DNA from 2 places in the Parashewanella sp. 2210YD4-3 genome. Region 1 is predicted to be linked to the other one. Evidence: predicted binding sites of a transcription regulator. Region 1 holds the regulator's gene; the other holds the start of a gene.
The links. The regulator MetJ, encoded in region 1, represses methionine synthesis genes. The targets are predictions, from matches to a motif close to TAGACGTCTAGACGTCTA.
Positions count from the first base shown of each region.

Region 2: msrA (peptide-methionine (S)-S-oxide reductase MsrA) is a predicted target of MetJ. The motif match lies at 5,556-5,573, and genes of this name have one in related genera.

Region 1 covers NZ_JBWQOG010000002.1:222,245-230,451, forward strand. The annotation lists gene AC1EU0_RS04285 (DUF4124 domain-containing protein) at 81-581, shown strand; gene AC1EU0_RS04290 (DTW domain-containing protein) at 571-1,065, opposite strand; gene AC1EU0_RS04295 (hypothetical protein) at 1,135-1,464, opposite strand; gene AC1EU0_RS04300 (SprT family zinc-dependent metalloprotease) at 1,564-2,061, opposite strand; gene metJ (met regulon transcriptional regulator MetJ) at 2,054-2,368, opposite strand; gene AC1EU0_RS04310 (sensor histidine kinase) at 2,648-3,904, shown strand; gene AC1EU0_RS04315 (response regulator transcription factor) at 3,897-4,421, shown strand; gene AC1EU0_RS04320 (TonB-dependent receptor plug domain-containing protein) at 5,011-7,065, opposite strand; gene AC1EU0_RS04325 (hypothetical protein) at 7,169-8,207, opposite strand, start outside.
Region 2 covers NZ_JBWQOG010000011.1:47,756-55,962, reverse strand. The annotation lists gene AC1EU0_RS15340 (hypothetical protein) at 1-1,326, opposite strand, end outside; gene AC1EU0_RS15335 (hypothetical protein) at 1,618-2,454, shown strand; gene katG (catalase/peroxidase HPI) at 2,686-4,833, shown strand; gene msrA (peptide-methionine (S)-S-oxide reductase MsrA) at 5,043-5,522, opposite strand; gene astE (succinylglutamate desuccinylase) at 5,733-6,767, shown strand; gene AC1EU0_RS15315 (thiamine pyrophosphate-dependent dehydrogenase E1 component subunit alpha) at 6,936-8,114, shown strand; gene AC1EU0_RS15310 (alpha-ketoacid dehydrogenase subunit beta) at 8,118-8,207, shown strand, end outside.

The sequences.
Region 1 (8,207 bases):
ACTAGTTAACAAATACTTGAGCAGTATTAGGGCAAATGACGGCTCTAAATAAAGGATAAACATGAAAGGAATCACTCCCAATGGCTAGGTTTGTCGTCACTCTGCTTATGCTGTTACTTTGTCCCTTAGCTCACGCCAACAGCTTCTTAAAATGTACGCTGGGTGAAAAAGTGGTTTATACCCAAACGACTTGCCCGAATGGTTACAAGCGACAACAAATCGAGTATCAATCTGGCGTCATCAATCAAATCGACCTAGATAAAGAGTCAAGTAAAGAAGACCCTTTAAAAATGTTATTAGAGAAGGGGACGGTAAGCCGTGACAAGTTATTAAAACTCATCCGCAGTGAGATCATTCGTCTTAAGCGTGAAATCAGTTTTAATAAGGTGGTTAAAGGCGGTGAACTACAAGAGATTGAACGTAACCGATACTGGCAAGATATTCCTGCTGACAACCCTAAATATTTAGACAAAATTAAACAAATCCACCAGCACTTTGATTCCTTAAATGCCATTAATCAGGCCAAAATCAAAGCGCTGTCTAAACATTATTTACAGATTGATGAAGACGCTAAGAATTAGAAACAAAATCGGCTAACCTGGCCTGTAACTTTTCTGCTGCCATAACGCTTCCCTTTGCTTTCAATAGCTCTGCAACACATTCTGCCGTACATAATCCATTGGGCTTTTGATTACGCCTTAGTTGGTATATTGACGTACTTGATGGTTCGATTTTCACTTTAGGCAATTCTTTAAGGTAAGGGCTTTTATTGTAAATTTTGCGTGCTTCCTGCCAAGTACCGTCGATCACAATGTAACTATCAAAGTCATAACTTACTGACACAGATGTACTTTCATCTGTTGGATACAGCAATGCTACCTTGCCTTTTTCTATTGCAGTCAATATATCAGGGGATGGATTTGTTCTTTCCCAAATAATGACTTTTGCACTTTCTTCTAATACATCTGTCACCAATGCACCCGTATTGGTCTTTTTTGATAACTCTCGTTGATGAGTTAACAGAATGATGTTCATAAATGTCCGTTTTACAATAGTTCGCTTCACTCTGATGATATTACACTTAAAATCTTATCTGTCAGATAATCTATAATACTATTAACTGGTTAATTTTAATCAAGAAAAGCTAAAAAAATTTGCGAGTTTTTTGGGTACTTCACGAACTGGATTTGAGAAAAACAATATTACTGCTTCACTATAATTTTTGGGTTCAGGAATACCTTTTGTGTCTTCAATATAATGATAAAGCGGCGTGAAAAATACCGGAATAGTCATTGAAATGACTCCAATGGAAGGGTTCGTAATAGAACCGACCACAACGGCATATGCAAGCAAATTCAAAGCTAGTTCCTTCCTGTTACCGTGGATCTTCTGCCTTTGAGCATCGTTTTGTATGTCATCGTCTGTCATATATGGAGATAGTGGTGAATATGGTGATACTGCCATAGATATTATGCTATTAGTTAAGCCAAGATAATGTATTCTTTCAGAATGTTGCTTAACCCTCACTGAATTTCTCTATCATCTACATTCAAATTTATGCAGCTATATACTCATCAAGATTTGCAAACAATTTTTACAACGGTATGACGCTTGATTTCGTGCCACCTTATTATGTCGTCGAATGGTCAATTTCACTACACCACAATTACACCGATAATCCACCGTTTGTTGAGGTCGATACACAACATCAAAGCTATGTGTAGTCTTTGGCTGTTGTTGATACAAACTCAACATCAAGCTTTGCCATTCTTTACCATGAGGCTTTACTCGCCCATAGAGATGATGACAAAGCAAATGGCAGACTTCATGGGGAACAACTTCATTGATAAATGCAGCGCCATTATCTCGCAACATCTGTTGGTTAAAGCGGAGTTTATTGAGATGAAGATGTGCCATTCCAGCACTGCGGCCTCTAAGCTTAAAACATACCTCAGGACGAGGAAATGAACGCCGCATCACTTGCTCTGCGTGTTGATAGCATAACTCAACTTGATGCAGCGTTTGTTCAAACAAAGATTCTAATGGTAATGGGTTACTCAAGATCTTCCCACTCAATCCCCATTTCATCCATCATTTTTTTAGCTTCAGCTGGAATACTGTCTGGCTGGCTTTTGGCTAAATCTTCATCTGATGGAAGTGGTTGACCAGTATAAGCATGCAAAAATGCTTCACAAAGCAGCTCACTGTTCGTAGCATGACGTAAGTTGCCAACCTGACGACGTGTACGTTCATCGGTTAACACTTTTAACACTTTTAGTGGAATCGATACGGTAACCTTCTTGACCTGCTCACTTTTCTTTCCATGTTCTGCGTATGGACTAATATAGTCTCCGTTCCACTTGGCCATTTTTTCACCTATTTAACTAAATAATTAAAGGAAGATTTTATACCCTTACTATTTGTAGTCAATTATAAAGCGGTTTTTGCCATTAAAAATCGCTATTTTTAATAGCAATGCTAAGTGCACCTTCGACTTCGAGCAAAAATCCGTTTACTGAAATTTGCATTTTTTTAACCAAAGTTTGTCTTAACACATCATTTATCACTGAGTTACTGTTATCATTTAATTCCTAGTTTTTCATCAACATCAATTAACTTTAAAAACAAACATTTAAATAAGACTTAAATGCAAATGAATCCCCTAAATATCAATAAACTTGAGCAGATATTAACCTTTTCTCGCTATCTGGGCTGGGGATTTCGCCTTGTTCTCAGTTATGGGTTAAGTGACTGGTTTGGTTTAACTAATCAATCTGCAATTCTGATTTACCTGTTCTCAATTGAGCTTGGGTATTTATTATTCAGCCATAAAAAAATCAATAACCTTAAAGAATTTGGGACACTGCATCTATTTATCTTACTGATCGATAATAGTTTTTGGTTAGCCTGGCTTTATCTCACCGGCGGTGCATCTAATGCCTTTATTTCATTTTTACTCGTACCTATTGCCATCTCAAGCATCACCATGTCCCCTCGTAAATCGTGGCTCTTTAGTGGAATGAACTGTGTTGTTTATAGCGTTATGCTGTATTTCGATCCTCATATGAAGCACATGGCGCAAATGGGCATGAGTTCTCATTACATAGGTATGTGGCTGAACTTTATTTTATCTGTGGTAGTACTCAATACTGGGTTAGTGCTGTTTTCAGCAAAATTAAAGCAAAGAGATTCGCAGGTCAGTGCCATGCGCGAAGCACAACTTAAGCAAGAGCAACTGGTTGCCTTAGGGGCTTCATCAGCGCAAATGGCGCATCAACTCGCGACCCCATTATGCTCAATGCGGTTATGGCTAGACGAATTAAAGCAATCTCCATCACAAGAAGCCTTTAAGGAACTCAATAATAACCTGTCTCGATGTGAGTCCAGCTTACAAGAATTACGACTGGCTACCGATGCCATACGAGATGGAAAAAAACGTGAAATTAAACTCAGTGACTTGTTACAAGATGCGAAGAAAAAGGCGCAATTACTGTTACCTCAATGTCTGATTGATTGGAAAATAATACAGCAACCATCACCAGTACTGTGTATCGATCATGGCATTTTACCCGCCCTTTTAACCCTAATCGATAATGCAGGTAAAGCATCAAATGCCGCAATATCACAATCTAAAATTGAGATATCGACTCAATATAATCAACAAGGCGAATGCCAAATCTTAATTCGTGATTTTGGTAATGGCATTGACGAAAGCATACGCCCCTATTTGGGGAAACAATTTATCCCCAGTAAAAAAGGACTTGGAGTAGCTTTAATGCTTACTCATGCAAGCTTAGAACGAAACCTTGGGTCTTTGAGCTTAACTGAACACCCAACACAAGGCTGCATTGCTACGATAACCTTACCTACAACCACAGAAACCGAAGATTCAAACTATGAATAAGTTACTTATTATCGAAGATGACGCCAGCTTAGCGTTAATTTTACAAAGACGATTAAGTAATCATGGTTTTGAAGTAGAAGCCTGTCACAACAGAACGCAAGCATTATTGCTGGCAAGACAACACCAGCCGAGTCATATTTTACTGGATATGAAACTAGAAGAAGAAAACGGCTTAAATTTAATACAACCACTCAGAGCCCTATTACCCAAAGCCAAAATCATATTACTAACCGGCTTTGCCAGCATCGCTACCGCTGTTGAAGCCATTCGCTTAGGGGCGGACAATTATCTCACCAAACCTGCTGATACCCAAACCTTACTACTGGCCTTAAACGAGCAAAAAGTTGAAGTTAACCAACTTGTAGACGAAGATGAAGTGATGAACCCAAAGCGTTTAGAATGGGAACACATTCAGCAAGTACTTAATGCTAATGAAGGCAATGTTTCAGCGACTGCAAGACAATTGGGGATGCATCGCCGTACTCTTCAAAGAAAGCTCGCCAAAAAACCGGTTTGAGTTGATGTTATTCAAACTGAGTTAAGCATGGGCGAATTACCATATTAGGATGTTAACCCTAAACTTGGCAATAAATGATTGAGCCCCAGCATCACAGCATTTCTTATTCGATTCAAGATACATTTTCTTTAGATTTTAAGCATGACTGGATTACTTCTGTATTGATAAATTTGACTGGCGAAGCGAAATCTGGCGCCAAAGGGGTGAGATCAATTTGTTACACGATCACAAGAATATCATCTTCTGATCAATTAATTTTATCGTATCATCAGCATGATCAAATATCTTCTGTTTCTTGCACAGTCAATTCCTGTAAACATGACATAAAAATTCCATTAACAGAATTATCAAAAGCAGATCGAGCAATTTGTCTCTACTTCGCTAGCTTTACACCCATATCGGTAATTAAATTACCTTTAAGGGTAATCAGAAATTACACTTACCTTGATCGTGAAAAAAGCTCAGAAATTCAAAACAAGTCAACAATTACGCCTAAAAAGCGCCATCTATCTAAACAGCTAACAAATAGATATACACGCGTAATCGTTATTAAACTGCAAGCAACAACTGAGCACAGAAATATTATGTTCTAAAAGCTGTAAAGAATCGAAGCCCAAACTTGACGACCATAGCCGGGTAAACGCTCGCCAGTAGCAATATCACTTCCCATTACTCGATTATAACCGGCTAAATGATCTTGGTATTCTTTATCAAATACATTGCTTACTCCAACTTTCAGCAACCATTGGTCAGTTTCGTAAGCGGTTAACAGGTTCATTACGCCATAACCTGATGTGCTTTGCTCGCTTTGAATACTTGATACTTTATCCTGACTCGCTGCACCACGCCATATCACCTGAGTACGCCAGTTATGCTGCTGATAACTTAACGACACAGAGCCTGATAATGGTGCTAAACGGTATAAGTTATCATCAATATCAGTTCGCTTACCACGAGTGTAACTGCTGATCATATTCAGCTGCCAATTCTCATTAATTTGATATTGAGCCTCAATATCAAAACCGTATAGCTCGGCATCAGTATTGGCAAACTGTAATGGGGCTTTATCCCCCATCATCATTGCCACCATTTTTACTTGCGGATCAGTAACGGCTACCCCTTGTACATAATTGTCAATTTGCTGCCAAAACACTCTAGGTGCAACGCTAAAGCCCTTAGCGTTTAGATCTAATCCAAATTCAAATTGATGAGCCGTTTCCAGTTTCAAATCTGTTTGTCCAATATAGGTACGGCCATCAGCCAGCCCACCTGTCGCTTGCATTGGCACCCATAAATAGCGCTGTTGATAACTCGGGTTCGATTGTTTACGTGCAGCACTCACTCGCCAGCTTATTTCATCATTCGCTTGATATAACCATTGCGCCACAAGGTCAACACCAACTTCATTCTGATTACGTTTAGATTGGTTGAATTTATCACGCAAGGCTTTAATGTTCGGATTCATCATTGCCATAGAATGAGCAACGTCACCAGCATCACTTCGGTATTGCTTTACACGCCCCCCTAGTTGCCAATGATGCTTTCCTACTTTTTGATTCCATTCACCAAAAGCGCTTAAAGTTTGCTCTTCGACATCATTAAAATTATGCACTCTCATCATGGCATTATTAGGATTAGTGATCATCGAATCATGAACACTCTGCTGATAGTCCAAGCCGAATTGCCACTGCGCTAAAGTAAATGAAATATTGCCATCAATACCCGTGCTATCGGCACGGTTGTAACGAGCCATCATCGGACTTTTTACTGGGCGAAGCAGATTATTAGCCATCCCATGACGGGCATTTTGCCACCCAATATGCCACTCTATTTGCCCCCAATCCAGTTCAGAGAATCCAGAAAGTTTGTAGCGATCCGTATCGATAAAATCTATGTCCATCGGTAACGCCGGCGTTGCTGAGTCACCTGTGTTTACGCCAGAATAGTTAAACATCAGTTGATGATTAGGGCTAACTTCGAACAAATATTTTGCCCCAATTTGAGATTTATAATAAACACCAGGTAATATTCGACGACCAGCACCGTCTTTAGCGGCTTTATTACCCTTTGCTTGTTCAATATGCAGCAATAAAGCTTGCTGTCCCCAGCTTACGTTACCTAATGCACCTAAATGGGACTGCTGACCATTATCCGTATACTGTCCTAATGTGTGTAACCATTGTCCACCAACTTCAGGGTTAACAGTATTCACGGTTAAGCTGCCGCCAAGTGTATCCACTCCGCTACTCACTGGCGCGATACCACGAACCATTTCAATGGACTCTGTCAGTAACACACTAGCGTAACTCATTGGCGCATCCATACTATTTGGCCCCGCTCCCGCTAAGGTCAGGCCATCAACTTTAGTCGCAATGTGATCGCCATAAAGGCCACGATATTGCGCAATTTTACTGATAGGGCCGTTGCCATTAACATTGGCTCCTGGTAACGAGGTTAATAAATCGGCTAAATCACTGGTTGGAATGGCATACTCTGGATCGGTAACTAAATCTTCAGTGGGTTGTTGCTTATAAACATGGCCACGCACTTCAATGACTTCGTAAACAGAAGTGGATTCCGCCCAAGCGGAATGAGAAAGAAGGTAGATTGATGCTAGAGCAAAGCTGAGAGAGTTTAGTCGCATATTAATAATCCATTACTTATTTGTGACTAAATTTTGATTAAAACCATAAGTTTTATCAATCAATTAACAACAAACTGCGACACTATGACGCACTAATTATTGTTTAACGTGATGCAGCTTTTCGTTCCTGAATTACCGCAAGTAATGTTTTCCCCTTTTGCTCGAATGCTTCTAGTGCATATTTGAATCTTTGGCTGTTTGGTTCACTGTAGCATTGTGTTAGTTTTTCATAGAACGCTGAAGATAAGGTGTATTTATCAAGTAAATTAAAAAAAGCTTTTCTATCTACAAGGAACAGAAGTTCTCTAAGTTGCCCTGTATTTTGTTCAAGTACAAACAGAATAAAAAAATTGTTCTCTCTAGCATTTAGAGACATCAAGCCCAACTTCATCCATTGGTTTAAAGTATCAATCTGAAAATTCTTTGGCATATGCATCAATAGTTGAGCCGGTAATTTGTTTTGCGGTGATTTATGGACGTCAACATCTCCAAAGACTTGCTTAAAGATCGCCTGTTTTTTCTTTCCATCTAACGAGATGAACAAATTGATTCGAGACCCTAACGGTGTGAAAGGACGGGTAAAGATAAGTAATAAAGCATTACTAGAGAGTTGTGCAATAACACTTGTGTACTTATTTAGTACAGATGGTTCCCCTTCAACTAAGCTTAAAATATCAATTTTCCCAAATTCAGTTAATATTTTGATGGCTTGCTTAGCTGTTGCACAGCGCAAAAATGCTGACAACCTAAAATCTCTACTATTGGCTCTCATCCAATCAACAACAGTATCATGATGAACATGTTCAAAGAACAGATGTTTTTGCACAGGCTCTAACTGATTTAATGCATCCAAAAAGCCAGGTAAATTGCACCCCGTCATATCAGAAAAAATGTCGTTTATTCTTTGCCCTTTTTTGGGGTTTAACAACACCGCTAAACAGTCTGACGTAGGTTTTGACTTTATCTTCTTCGCAACTAACTTTGCAGGAAAGCTATGTAATAAACGCTTGTAAAGAATAGGATTGACGTCAAAAAACGCCTCTTGAAAAGGGTTTACTTCTTCACATTCCAATAACCTCACAATTTCGGCATTTGAAAGTATGGTCATTAGTTCACACAGTTGTGAAACCGTTAAATTCTGA
Region 2 (8,207 bases), on a different contig from region 1:
CGGGTACTGTGATCCTCTACTATTTTGTTTAGTTCGACGTCTCTGAGTAGGTAAGTTGCCATTTTCCCTTCGTTGTTGTTTTGGTTTTCTACGGTTATCTTGCCTTTGTGCTTGAAGGCGAGAAACTCGAGTACGAACAGGACGTGATGGTTGAGCTTGTTGGGGGCTCGCGTTTTCTGGTCTCAATGAAAGGTTAGGTGTCGCAACACTAGGTCTTGTTTCTGTTGTGCTTTGAGGTGATGCTTGGCTCCTTGGCTGATTTGTTCTTTGGCGAGTAACTGTGGCCGCAGGTATCGCTTCATCATCGCTTGAGTCAATTACAGTAATTGATGGTGGGTTATTTATAGCAAGCTCTTCGACTCTTGGTTCTCTAGATGTATGGGTTGCTGGTGTAGGAACAGGTCTATTTACTGGCTGTGGCTGTGACTCACGACCAATAGGATCACCTTGATTAAAGCTTGTTTCTTCTTCTGCCTCAATAACACTCTGAGCAGGTTGTGTATTTTGATTAGTTTCAGTTTCTAAAGTTAGCTGTTCAACAGCAGGTCGTGCCGGATTATTTATAGACGGATCCGTGAATGGCTTGATTTCCCATCTGCGTTTACTTGCATAGTCAATTGCATCTTTTTTTTCTAATTTTTTTAGCAGTCGACGAATATGCTCATTATATCGATGTAGCTTTTCATACTGAGGATCTTTAAATAGCCATGAATAATCTGAGGCTTTAAAATCTTCTTCTCGAATAGTATTAGGAGTCTGTCCATATAATCTAACTAAATCTTTTTTCCTTCTTTTTACTTGTTTAAGTGATATTCCTTGACGAATATCGTCTTTTATCGATTGTGGATCATTATATCTTTTGTCAGTTGGCCTAGAATGAGTCAGTGCTTCAATGGCTGTTGGTGCTTTATTGATGAATTGATTTAGGGGCTTAAGTATTTGATGTTGCTTGTTTGGATGGTGGTTAGTCGAATAATATGAAAAGTTTCTTAGAGCTAATTTTTCATTAGTCGCTAAGTTTGTTGTGTAGTAGGCTCTTCTATATAGTGCTTGAGTAAAAAATTTAGACAGGCGAGTTCTTTCTGCGGTGATGCTTATTTGACCTCTGGCGACATCCACTTTAAAACAGATGCTGTCATGTACAAACTCATAGGTATTAGCGCCAACTTTGAACCGATTCAGCGCATCTTTATCTTTCTTAAAGTTGACATGTAAGTCAGCGTATTTAAAGGTTGATAGTTTACAGCCTAATTCAAGTACAAGCATCCCTCTACAGTCCTCAGGAACTGCTATTTGTTGGCTATTGGGAATGTTTGTAGTTGCCATAAACTAAGGGAACTCCTAACCGTAAAAAGTCTTTACCTACGCTATTAATAATGGCGGCTTTTAGTCAGTTCATCAAATTAAGCTTAATTAATATTTATATATGATTTAATCAGTTAGTCATTTTTATGCTCAAAAGTTTAAGGGTATTAAATCTTAGGTTTTAGTTAGGCTGTTAACTATGTGAGCTATGAGAAATAAGAGGTTATGACTTAAGTAAGCAAGTAATTTTTAGTTTTACAGCTGTTAAAACCATGTTAATTTACGCCTTTAAATAACTAGAACAGGTGAATTATGGACAGTTCATTATCGATGACGGCAGTTATGAAGCAGTCGTTAACTACAATTTTGCATAATAAAGTTGCAATACTTGTTTCAAGTATACCAATGTTAATTGTTTTAGGTTTTTGGGCTTCAATTTTTGGCATTGAGTTTTATGCTTACAATAATTCTGATGAATATTATGGAACTGTAGGTCAAAAGCTATTTTTACAATGGGAGTTGCTATTACTAGGGTTCGTGCTCAGTCTGTATTTTGGGATAAAAACCATCGTTTCTTATCATCGCGTTTTTTTATATCAGGAAATGCCAAGCCTTAAGGTTATCTTGTTACCACAGAATCGAGAGCTAAAATTTTTTGGCAATAGCTTATTGATTTTTATCGTCCTTATTCCAATAGCGTTAGCAGCAGGGGTTGTTACAGGGCTCATTTCCTTCATCACGGGTGGATTTGCACAAGCATCGGGTGAAGTGCCTTTCATTGCAACTTTTTGGGGAACCCTGTTTTTAGGTTTTATCGTCAATATCATTGTTTCATTTTTCTTAGCAAGAGTATTACTTATTCTTCCAGCCGCCGCGGCAGAAACAAAACTTGGGCTTGGTAGATCTTGGATGCTGACTGGTCCTTATCATTTCCCACTGTTTATTTTAGTCGGAGCAATCCCTGCTATAACGAGTGTGGTTTTGCAAGTTGCCCATCAATATGAAGTCCCATATATAGTAGGTATAAGCTTAGTAATGCAATTCATTGTCTTTATATTTGAGCTTGGACTTTTGTCACTTTGTTATGATCACGTTATCAAGTATTCTGAACAAGATGATACTGAAGAGCCTGCATCTGTAGAAATTTAATTTCCTTATCTATGAGGCAATGTAAAAATTGCCTCTTTTCCCATCAATTTTATTCCTTCAAACCTCTTAAAGTTAGCTATAGTGTTTATCATTGTTTGTTTAATAAGCAGCTAATGGTAGGTCAGTTTTAATCTGCCTGACTTTCTATCATTTATCACTGTTTGTTTTACCTAAAAACAAATCCGTTCAAAACACACTGTCAGAGTTCTAACCTTTTTAAGGAGCCTACATATGTCTTCAGGTAAATGTCCTTTTATGCATGGTGCTACAACAGAATTAGGGAAATCTAACGTCAGTTGGTGGCCGAAAAACTTAAATTTAGACATTCTTCATCAACACGACACCAAAACGAATCCTTTAGGTGAGCGTTTTCACTATAGTGAGCAAGTTAAGCAGTTAGACTTCCAATGCCTTAAACAAGATCTAATTGAGCTGATGACAGATAACCAAGAGTGGTGGCCTGCAGATTGGGGGCATTATGGTGGTTTAATGATACGTATGACTTGGCACGCTGCTGGTACCTATCGAATTGCTGATGGACGAGGTGGAGCGAGTACAGGTAATTTAAGGTTTGCTCCTCTTAACTCTTGGCCTGATAACACCAATTTAGATAAAGCAAGAAGATTACTTTGGCCGATAAAAAAGAAGTACGGTAATAAGTTAAGTTGGGCGGATCTGATTGCTTATGCTGGAACTATCGCCTATGAATCTATGGGACTAAAAACATTTGGTTTTGGCTTCGGTCGTGAAGATATTTGGCATCCAGAAAAAGATACCTATTGGGGTTCGGAGAAAGAATGGTTAGCGCCAACGGGATCTGAAAACAGTCGCTATTCCGGAGAGCGGGATTTAGAAAACCCGTTAGCTGCAGTAATGATGGGACTTATTTATGTGAACCCTGAAGGGGTAGACGGAAAACCAGACCCTTTAAAAACAGCAAAAGACATGCGTGTTACCTTTGAGCGCATGGCTATGAATGATGAAGAAACCGTCGCACTAACTGCTGGTGGGCATACCGTTGGTAAGTGCCATGGCAATGGTGACGCGTCTTTACTTGGTGAAGAGCCCGAAGCGGCAAGTATAGAAAATCAAGGCTTTGGCTGGATAAAAGAGGGTGGTGTTGGAAGTAACACGGTAACCAGTGGATTAGAAGGAGCATGGACGACGCATCCTACAAAATGGGATAACGGCTATTTTGAACTCTTACTTAATTTAGAGTGGGAATTAAAGAAAAGCCCTGCAGGCGCGTGGCAGTGGGAACCAACTAATATCAAAGAAGCAGATAAACCTGTTGATGTTGAAGACTCTAGTGTTCGCCATAACCCTGTAATGACAGATGCTGACATGGCTTTAAAGATTGATCCTGAGTACAAAAAGATATCCGAACGTTTTTACAATGACCCTGAGTATTTCTCTGAGGTGTTTGCACGAGCTTGGTTTAAGCTCACCCATAGAGATATGGGGCCAAAAGCCAGATACATTGGGCCTGATGTGCCACGAGAAGAGTTGATTTGGCAAGATCCTATCCCAGCGGGTAATACTCACTACGATGTTGAAGCTGTAAAAGCCAAAATCGCAGCCAGTGATTTAACTTTAAATGAAATGGTTGCTACCGCATGGGATAGCGCTAGAACCTTTAGGCAATCTGATAAACGAGGTGGAGCTAATGGCGCTCGTATTCGTTTGTCTCCTCAAAGCAATTGGGCAGGAAATGAACCAGAAAGATTGGCGAGAGTGCTAAAAGTACTTGAACCCATTGCGCTGGAAAGCGGTGCGAGTGTTGCAGATGTCATTGTCATTGCAGGTAACCTTGGGATTGAACAAGCGGCAAAGGCGGCTGGAGTTGAAATTAAGGTTCCATTCACGGCTGGTCGTGGTGATGCTACAGATGCCATGACGGACTCAGAATCATTTGAAGTACTTGAACCGTTACATGATGGGTATCGTAATTGGTTGAAAGATGATTACCTTGTTAAGCCAGAGGAAATGCTGTTAGACCGCACTCAACTCATGGGCTTAACCGCTTGTGAAATGACCGTGTTGATAGGTGGTATGCGAGTGATTGGAACTAATTATAATGGCTCTAAGCTTGGTGTACTTACCGATAGAGAAGGGGCGTTAACTAACGACTTTTTTGTCAATCTTACTGATATGAATTACCGTTGGGTGCCTACGGGGAAAAATTCGTATGAGATCAAAAGCAGAGCTACTGATGAAGTAAAGTGGACAGCCACAAGAGTCGATCTTGTCTTTGGTTCGAATTCAATCCTACGTGCTTATGCAGAAGTCTATGCTCAAGACGATAACAAGCAAAAGTTTGTTGAAGATTTTGCTGCTGCTTGGACTAAGGTTATGAATGCAGATAGGTTTGATGTTTAACTTGACAGGAAAGAGAATAAGCAGCTCTAAAAGCTAATGCCAATCATATATCTGAAAGCGTCATACCTGCGTAGGCAGGTATCCAGTGACTTTCTTTCTTGAATAAAAGTCACTAGGCTCCTGCATTCGCAGGAGCGATGATAATTTGTTTGATATTTATCTTAACTGTTCAGTATCAAGCTCTAAGACTGCTTATTTATACTGCAGATCTAAAAACTCACGTGACAACTTGGTAAGTCATTTTTAATAAGATAATTTTGGTGGTAATCTTCAGCGGCAATAAACTCTTGTTTTCCGACAATTTCAGTAACGATTTTACGCTCGCCCCATTTACCACTGGCAATCAATTCTTGCTTTGACTTTTCAGCTAATTCACGTTGCTGTTTATCATGATAAAAAATCACACTACGGTATTGGTGACCAACATCTTCGCCTTGTTGGTTCAATGTTGTTGGATTGTGATTACTCCAAAATACGGTTAACAGCTCTTCGTAATTTACAACTGATGAATCATATTCAACTTGTACCACTTCGGCATGACCAGTGTCACCGAACTTTATCTCTTCATAGCGTGTTTTATTCACGTCGCCACCCATGTAGCCACTGGTGGCATTAATAACGCCATCAATTTGTCTAAAGAAGTACTCTACGCCCCAAAAGCAGCCTGCCCCAAAAGTCGCTAATGCCATTTTTCTCACACTCTAACTATTTTAATAAATGTCTAACTGTCTAGACGTCTATATTGCTTTTTGTGATTTATGAAATCAAGTGTTTTTTTCAAATTAACTTCCGATCGTTCAATGTTTGATTTGTGTTAGGATCGCTCACTAAGAAATATAAGAAATCGAATGTCGTCTTTTTATTTCAAAGACGACACAAACAAACACTAGGAGTTGAACGTGCTTCAAACACTTCTGCAGTCTAAAGACTTCCTTTCATTGACCCTTGCAAATCCAGAAACCATTTCAGAACCCTTTTCCTTCGAACTTGCTGACCACACTGATGTTCATGTTTGGGACACAGGTGTCATTGTTTTTGAACCTAAGCAAGCAGGTAACAAAGATATCGTGCTTTCTTGTGCTGTTCACGGCAACGAAACTGCACCAATCGAGATCTGCAACCAGTTAATTAAAGAATTGCTAGAGCAGAGCACTAAAGTAAAGCACCGCACCTTATTTTTGATTGGTAACCCGCCTGCAATTCACAACGGTACTCGCTTTGTTGAAGAGAACATGAATCGCTTATTTAGTGGTAATCATTCAAGCGGTGAAGGTTTAGTAAATAAAGAACGTGTTCGAGCTAAAAAGCTTGAAGAATATGTTGATCGTTTTTATACCTCAGTAACAGGTGAGCGTCGTCGCATTCATTACGATTTGCATACTGCGATTCGAGCGTCTAAGCACGAGAAATTTGCTATCTATCCTTTCCTCCACGGTAAGCCTCATAAGGCTGAACAGATCATGTTTTTAGAAGCCTGTGGCGTAGATACCATTTTATTCCATCACGAACCAACAACGACGTTTAGTTATTTTTCGTCTAATGGCTATGGAGCCGATGCTTTCACTGTTGAGCTGGGTAAAGTGCGTCCATTTGGCGAAAACGATATGACTCGTTTTGTTGCTACTCATACCATGCTTACTCGTTTAATTACAGGTGCTGACCTTGAGCTGTCAAAGTTTGATAATGAAAAGGTGAACCTTTATCAAGTGTGTCGAGTGATCAACAAAAACCATGGTGACTTTGCATTTAACTTTGCTAATGACGTTGAAAACTTTAGATCTTTTCCTAAGGGGTATGTGTTAGCCACTGAGGGCGGAAAGGAAGTTAAAATTGAGCATGACGAAGAAGCGATCGTATTCCCGAATGCCAATATCCCTGTAGGGCAACGTGCGGTAATTATGTTGCTGCCTGTCACTGAACCTATCTTAGAATGATAAATGTTCGTGTAAAGCAAAATATACAAGTGAGTTAAACGTAAATTGTAGTGTGACTCAACTCAAATCTTGCGAGCGGTATATACCTTAACGTAAGGTGCATACCGCCGATAAGAATAGTTGAAATTGAATGAAGTTTATTCAATTTCAAGGAGAACAGAGCACATTATGAGCAACGCAACTCAAAGTAATGAAATAGTTCATAGCGTCAGCTTTCTCGATAGGGATTCACTAAACATCCCAACATTGAGAATCTTACAAGCTGATGGCAGCGTATACAAAGATGCCGTTTTGCCGAGCATCGATGAAGAAACAGCAAAACGCATCTACGACACTTGCGTTTTTATTCGTGTATTGGATGAACGTATGTTAGGCGCACAGCGCCAAGGTCGCATTAGCTTTTACATGACTTGTACAGGTGAAGAAGCGGCAGTAGTGGGAAGTGCTGCTGCGCTAGAAGATAGAGACGTTATCTTAGCTCAATACCGTGAACACGCTGCGTTGCGCTATCGCGGTTTTACGACTGAACAGTTCATGGATCAAATGTTTAGTAACGCAAAAGACCTAGGTAAAGGTCGTCAAATGCCAATCCATTATGGTACTCAAGAGTTAAACTACCATACTGTTTCATCTCCGCTTGGCACACAGATCCCACAAGCAACAGGCGTCGCTTACAGCTTAAAAATGAATAATGATAAAGCCGTTTCCATTTGTTACTTCGGTGAGGGCGCAGCGTCAGAAGGTGATTTCCACGCCGGTTTGAATATGGCTGCGACGTTAAGCGCGCCAGCGTTATTCTTCTGCCGCAACAATGGTTACGCAATTTCAACGCCATCAGACGAGCAATTCAAAGGTAATGGTATTGCCAGTCGTGGTGTTGGCTATGGTATGCATACCATCCGTGTTGACGGTAACGATATGTTAGCTGTATTAGCCGCTACTCAAGCAGCTCGTGACTTTGCGGTTGAAAACAATAAGCCTGTATTGATTGAAGCGATGTCTTACCGTGTCGGTGCTCACTCATCTTCAGATGATCCATCGGGTTATCGTTCAAAAGAAGAAGAAGATGTATGGCGCGCACAAGATCCTGTTGCTCGTTTCAAAAGTTGGATGCTAGCTCAAGGCTGGTTAACCGAAGAAGAAGACGAAGCACTGTACGCTAAGTACCGTGAAGAAGTTCTTGCTCAAGTTAAAGTATCTGAAAAAGTGGAAGCCCCACACATTGATGAACTTATTAATGATGTATACGACGAGCCAACGCCACTGCTTCAAAAGCAGTTAAAAGAGCTTAAAGAACACGTTAATAAATATCCACAAGCTTATCCGAAGACAGCAGGGAGATTCTAAGCAATGGCTAAACAAATGAATATGTTGCAAGCCATCAACGATGCTCTTGCTATCGAGATGGAAAAAAACAACAAAATGTTGGTGTTTGGTGAA